DNA from 3 places in the Lactobacillus gasseri ATCC 33323 genome. Region 3 is predicted to be linked to each of the others. Evidence: predicted binding sites of a transcription regulator. Region 3 holds the regulator's gene; each other region holds the start of a gene.
What was found. The regulator LexA, encoded in region 3, represses DNA repair genes until DNA is damaged. The targets are predictions, from matches to a motif close to CNAACANNTGTTNG.
Positions count from the first base shown of each region.

Region 1 (2,283 bases), 670 kb from region 3:
AACCACCGCGTTTAGTAGTTTCCGTCAATTGAAAAAGGGAAAAGCCAATATACAGACTAACTTTGCCCGCTCGTAAATTATGGGCGCGAATACGGGCCGCGACTTGCTCACCAATTTCTCTAATGACCAGTTCTATTTCACGTTGATTGAAATAATCCCGCGTTAAAACTTGAGAGTTACCATAGCTTTTACTTTTGGGATGATATTTTTGTCTGATGATACTACGGTCGACGCCCCAACTTTCTGCCAATAATTGTTCACCAATAATTCCAAATTCTTTTTTTAGAAGATAAGGACTAGAGTGAGCTAAGTCATACATATTGTTAATTCCGATTTTTCTTAACCGATTAGCAGTGCGAGTATTTATTCCCCAAACATCTTCTAATTTTTCTATTTTCCAAATAGTATCGGGGACGTCAAGATAATGCCAAAAAGCAAGCATCGATTTTTTGTGTTTAGCAGAATTATCCATTGCTAGTTTAGCCAAAAGAGGATTTTCACCGATTCCGCAAGTAGTATAAAGTCCCAAAGCATCATGAATATCTTTTTGAATTTTGCGTGCAACATAATAGGGACCATTGCCAAAGAGTTTCCAAGAATCAGTCATGTCGATCATTCCTTCATCGATGGAATACATGTGAATATCTTCGTTAGCCGCATATTTTCTGAAAATATCTAAGACTTGAACGCTGCGCTTAATATAAAGATTCATGTGGGGTTCAACTAGCTTTAAATCAGGGGCTTTCCATTTAGGCGGTAATTGGCGGACGCGCATAACATTATGCAAGCCATATTTTTTCTTAGCTAAAGGAGAGGCTGCCATAATTAAGCCGGATCCCCAGCAACTGTCAGGTTGTCTAGACACAACGGCTAAACAGGTTTCCATCGGATTAAGACCTAAACGAAGCGCCTCACAGGAGGCAAAAAAACTCTTATTATCAATCATAAAAATTAAGCGATGCGGTTCGTAGCGATAGTCATACATAATAATTACCTTTCAGCTGAACGTTTGTTCTTATTAATTGATATTATACGAACAATAGTTCGCAAATGCAACTTGGATTATTTTTAAATTATTTGACTTTTCAATTTTGCCAACTTTTTGGTATGATAGATATGTTCTACAAGTTGCCTCAATGGCGGAATTGGCAGACGCGCAGCGTTCAGGTCGCTGTTCACGCAAGTGAGTGCAGGTTCGACTCCTGTTTGAGGCATATGAAAAAAGAGATATGCATTTTTGCGTATCTCTTTTATTTTTCTATCAATTTAACAGTCTTACTTTCGAACTTAAAAGGCCCCATAAATGTGAGTTGATAAGCAGTTAGCTGTAATTTTTCCCCATTTTGATAATTTGGATTATATAGTGGATCCCCAATAATTGGAGCACCGAGCGCTGCTAAGTGAACTCTAATCTGATGTGTGCGCCCAGTTTCTAGAGTAAGTTTTACCAGTTCCTTATTTTCACATTCTTTAATTACTTCATAATGAGTAATCGCCTTTTGACCATCGAGGCGTACCATTCTTTTTCTTTGATCGTCAGGATCGTGCCCAATGGATAAAGAAATTGTTCCGCTTTGCTTTAACTGGTTTGATTTAGAAACCCATGCTAAGTATTCGCGGTGCAAGGTTTTATTAGTTAATTGCCGATTTAAGATTGGAACAACAGCCGGATTTTTAGCCACTAATAATAAACCATTTGTAAGCATATCAAGGCGGTGAACAATAAAGGGACTGTAGCCTAGGTAAGTAGCACAATCATTTAACGCAGTATCTTTTTCATCTAAATTTGGGTGCGTTTTTTGCCCAGTAGGTTTATCAATTACTAGAATATCTGAATCTTCATATACGACTTTAGGTAATTTTCCACTAGCAGGATAAGTTTGTTGGTCACTTTCGACATGATCTAGATAAATATCAATCTTGTCACCAGCTTTTACTAAAAAATTAAGTGGTAAGTAATGATCATTAATTAAAATCTGTTTTTCAGTACGCAAAAAATGACGCCATTTTCTTGGAATTAATAATTTGCGCATTAATTCGTTAACACTTATTGGTCCTAAATTTGCAGGATATGTAAGAAAATAATGGTATGTGGTCATCTTTTCCACCTTATCTAATTTTTAACTTTTAAAATACTAGTTTTCAAATAAAGATATGCTAAAATCGTCATATTAGGTTTATTGACGAAAAGGGAGTTTTAATTTTATGCATTCCCAAAATCACGAGTTTTGGCATCGCGTTCATTTAGCGATTAAAAACTTCAACCACCGTTTTCAAATTTGG
Region 1 is NC_008530.1:1,441,641-1,443,923, reverse strand. Features, by position in the region: gene LGAS_RS07135 (Y-family DNA polymerase) at 1-985, opposite strand, end outside; tRNA gene LGAS_RS07130 (tRNA-Leu) at 1,131-1,214, shown strand; gene LGAS_RS07125 (RluA family pseudouridine synthase) at 1,251-2,099, opposite strand; gene LGAS_RS07120 (PBP1A family penicillin-binding protein) at 2,206-2,283, shown strand, end outside.
Region 1: the regulator LexA is predicted to act here: its motif matches at 1,034-1,047, upstream of LGAS_RS07135 (Y-family DNA polymerase).

Region 2 (2,283 bases), 230 kb from region 3:
AAAAAATATAAAGGAGAGTAGCTTGGCTAATCTTGAATATACTTCGTGTAATATATATTATGTAAAGTAATATAAAAATATCACATTTGTAGTTAAACTATGATCCACAGCCAACCATCAACCAGCTAATTATATATGTATCGTATATTACTTTAAAAAATTATTTTTAAATTTAGTAGCATTCTAATTAGAATGCATAATCTATTTTTTACAGTCAGAAATAATTTTACTTAACTTTATTTTTATCTATAATTACCTGAAAAATCTAAGCTAAAAGTTTTTTCCAATTAATTATATTAGATTATTAAAAAGCAATTTCTTTAGTGCTGAGATGACGCTTCTATGGTCTTTAAAATAATTATTGGTTAATAGTTGATGTACATCTCTTCTTATTCATGATATGTTTTTTTCTATCTAAGTCTAGTAAGCTTTTAATCTTGGATTATGTTAGTTCAGATATACTTAATACCAAGTTGAGTATTTCTTAAAATACCGAGAAGTATTCAAAATAAAAGGCAGAAAAAGAAATAAAACATAATCATAGTAAACTAGGTCATCGTATTTTATTACTTTTTATTACTATTGAGGGCATTTTAATTTATTTTCCTGTCAAAGACTCAAGGCTAGAAGTATCAATATTACGCATGGATCTATCATTAAAACAATAATTTTAATGATAGGTATAAGAGACTCTCCCTAAATATCAATGATTTGCTGATATATCAATATTTATACATTACATTTAATTATTATAAAATTCTATTTTTATCTTAGTAATTACACTTGATTAGTGTCTTCAAAATACTGAGAACGACAAAATCTCACCTAAAAAGTAACCAAAATGTGCCCATGAATTTACTTGATATTTACTGAAAAATAAATAACCTACTCTCCTATTAATTCAAAAAAATGTGTTTAGTTTTATACAAACTTATAACGCCTCAATTAGTAATATATAGCTCATAAACACTACTTCAATCAACTTTTAAGTATATAATCAGCTCGTTAATTATCGTAAAATTAGTAAAACTAATTTAAAATAACTTCTCAATTTAATAATTATTAAATCAACTTGAATTGTGCATTCCATAAGAAAAGTTTAGTTATTTTTCCTAACCGTCTATAGGTTAAATTCTACATTTTTTAGGTTATGATTTATTAATTTTTTCTTACCGAAGAAGACTCTCCCCTCTCTCCTACTTAGAAAAGATTAGGGGACAAGACTAAATTACTTAAATAAGATATAATATATACAAACCTACGTTCGAGGAGACTATAAATTGGAAACTAACAGATATTTAACCCTAATTAAACAAGAGCTGGCGAATATGCCTGATTTTGTAAAAGAATATAATCTTGGCACTAGCCATTCATTAACCACAACATACCAATATTTAACAGAAATTCGTCGTTTTTTTGATTGGCTGAGACAAAATAAAATATCTACAGCTTCTTCCAATAAAGAAATTGAACTATCAACACTAGAAGGCATGCAGCGAAATGATGTTATGCTTTATATTCATTATCTTAAGCACACAAAAAATCAACAAGGACGATTAAATTCACCTACTACAATTAACCGATCAATTAATGCTCTTCGTTCTTTATATAAATTCTTAACGATTACTTCAGACAACAATCATGGAGAACCATATTTTGATCGTAATGTCATGCTAAAAATTGATTCATTAAATGACACTAAAACGTTGAATTACCGGGCTCATGTTCTAGAATCTCATATGTACATGGGTGATTTAAAATATCAGTTTTTAGATTTTATTGAAAATGAATACGAGCATAAATGTAATAAACAGTCGCTACCTTCTTTCAAAAAGAATCATGAACGTGATATAGCTATTATTGCATTAATTTTAGGTACGGGAATCAGAGTTTCAGAATGCGTTGGTGTCAACGTTCGTAATATTAACTTAAAAGATGAAATGCTTGATGTAGTTCGAAAAGGTGGCCAAAAAGATAGTGTTCCAATTGCTGACTGGACTATTCCTTATTTAAAAAAATATCAAAAAATACGTACTGATCGTTATCATGCAAATAAAAACGATATAGCCTTCTTTTTAACTAGATGGCATGGAAAAACCAGAAGAATGACTGCGAATGCTGTTGAGAAAATGGTCAATAAATATTCTGCTGCTTTTGGAAAACCGCTAACCCCGCACAAATTGCGCCATACTTTGGCTAGTGAACTGTACGAAGTAACTAAAGATCAAGTTCTCGTTGCACAACAACTAGGGCAAAAAGGAACTACGGCTACTGACTTGTATA
Region 2 is NC_008530.1:1,004,793-1,007,075, forward strand. Features, by position in the region: gene xerS (tyrosine recombinase XerS) at 1,281-2,283, shown strand, end outside.
Region 2: the regulator LexA is predicted to act here: its motif matches at 1,254-1,267, upstream of xerS (tyrosine recombinase XerS).

Region 3 (2,283 bases):
TCTTGGAAATACTTCTTCATGTATGCACGAGCACCGTAAAATCCGCCGACAAGACCGATTAATAATGCGATAATAATAAGAAAAATTGCTAAACCTAAATTCATTTCCCAAAAACCTCCGAAAATTAATGTACTTTTTCAGCATACCAAAAAAACAGCTATTTTTAAAGTAGAAGATTAATCTTTTCTTAATCCTTTACGACGTTGTGCCTCTTTTGCTTTTTCTGAGGTTACTTCTTTACCATTTTCATCAATAACTACCGTGTCTTCTAATTGCTGTCTAAAGCCTGCACGGAAGTTTTCTAGAAAAGCGGATCTTAATTTCTTTCGTTCTTCCACTTCACCAGGAGTTAATTCACGTTCTCTACTAATTTTAGTTAGCTCATTAATTCTTTTAATCAGCTTTTCCTCTTCTTTTTTATCCATAAATAAACACCTCACTAAACAATGTTAGTTTACCTTAATTATAGCAATAAAAAAAGACTCAACTACCAAGAACGCCTGTTTGCTGAGATAAAGTTTTTTTGTTAGAATACTAGTAAGTAACTATATGGAGAAAAAATTATGACTGAACCACATGCAAATAAACAATTAGAAATTTTACGTTTTATTTACGATACTGTTGAAGAACGAGCTTTTCCACCTACAGTTAGAGAAATCTGTAGTGCAGTTGATCTTTCATCAACTTCAACTGTTCATGGTCATTTAGCTCGCCTTGAAAAGAAAGGATATATTTTAAAAGACGCCACTAAACCAAGAGCAATTGAAGTAACTGAAAAAGGACGAGAAGCTTTAGGAATTAAACCTAAAGATATTCCAATTGTTGGCGTAGTGACTGCTGGTCAGCCAATTTTAGCGGTTCAGGATATCGATGAATATTTTCCTCTTCCACCCGATCTTGAAAATGATGCTGGCGAACTTTTCATGTTACGCGTTCATGGTGAATCAATGATTAATGCTGGGATCCTAAACGGTGATCATGTAATTGTGCGCAAGCAATCTAGTGCAAATAATGGCGAAATAGTGGTTGCTATGACTGAAGATAACGAAGCAACAGTTAAGAGGTTCTTTAAAGAGGATGGATATTACCGTTTACAACCTGAGAATGACACTATGGATCCAATTATTTTACCTGTGGTTCAAATTTTAGGTAAAGTTGTCGGTCTATATCGTAACAATATTGATTAAAAAAACTGGTCAGGAAATTAATTCCTACCAGTTTTTATTTTTTCTAACTTAAATTAAAGGTTTTACATTTAACCAATCTTGAGCAATTATATCGGTAAGTTTTCGATTATAAAAAACTGCTGCCGGGTGATACTGCGGTACTACCGTATACTTTTCTTTAGACCAAACATAGCCATCCTTTTTATCGTTTAATTCTAAAATCGAGGTATTTTTAATAATTTTACCATGTACTTTACTAATTTCATATTTATGGTCAAGTAATCGGCTCAAAGCAGTCGTACCCACGGTTACAATAACTTTAGGTTGAGCATATCGCAACTCGAAATCTAATAAAGGAGCATGCGCTAAAATTTCTTTTTTAGTTGGTTTTCGATTAGGGTATTTTGTGACTTCTTTATTTTCTTTCTTACTAAATACCTTCTTCACGCTATAAGGTCGACTTCTTACTGCGCTAGTAATATAGACATCTTCTCGTTTTAAGCCAATTGAAGCTAACGACTTCATTAATTCTTTTCCGGAAGCACCATGAAAAGGAATCAGTGACTCTATTTCTTCTCTTCCTGGCGCTTCACCAATAATCATTAATTTAGGATGAGCTGGACCAGCTCCAAAATTGATTCCTTCTAATCTCATCCCTTTTGATCTTTCCTTGACTTCAGCTAATAACTTATCTGGATATTTCATTTTTAATATAGTCCTGCGCTTTTCTTAAAAGCTCATTCAATTCTTCATAATGCAAACAACTACTAGCCGCTTCTAAATTTACCCATTTAAAAGCACCTATTTCACTTTTTTGTAATTTAATTTTCTGACTCGGAATAAATTCACTTAAGAACAAAGTTACTGTCTTTAAACGATCACGAGCTATTTTATAAGTAAGACTTTCTTCAAAACTAAAATCATAGTTTGGCCTTAATCCAACTTCTTCATAAACTTCTCTTTTTGCCGCTTGTACATTATTTTCTCCAGCTTCAAGATGTCCTTTAGGAAAGCCCCATGTACGATTTAGCATGCTTTGAACTAGTAAAAACTCTATTTCATTCTTATTAATTCTATAGATAATGCTGCCTGCTGAGTACTCATGCACTGTCTTCAT
Region 3 is NC_008530.1:771,933-774,215, reverse strand. Features, by position in the region: gene LGAS_RS03910 (YneF family protein) at 1-104, opposite strand, end outside; gene LGAS_RS03905 (DUF896 domain-containing protein) at 177-425, opposite strand; gene lexA (transcriptional repressor LexA) at 564-1,187, shown strand; gene LGAS_RS03895 (uracil-DNA glycosylase) at 1,236-1,871, opposite strand; gene LGAS_RS03890 (bis(5'-nucleosyl)-tetraphosphatase) at 1,855-2,283, opposite strand.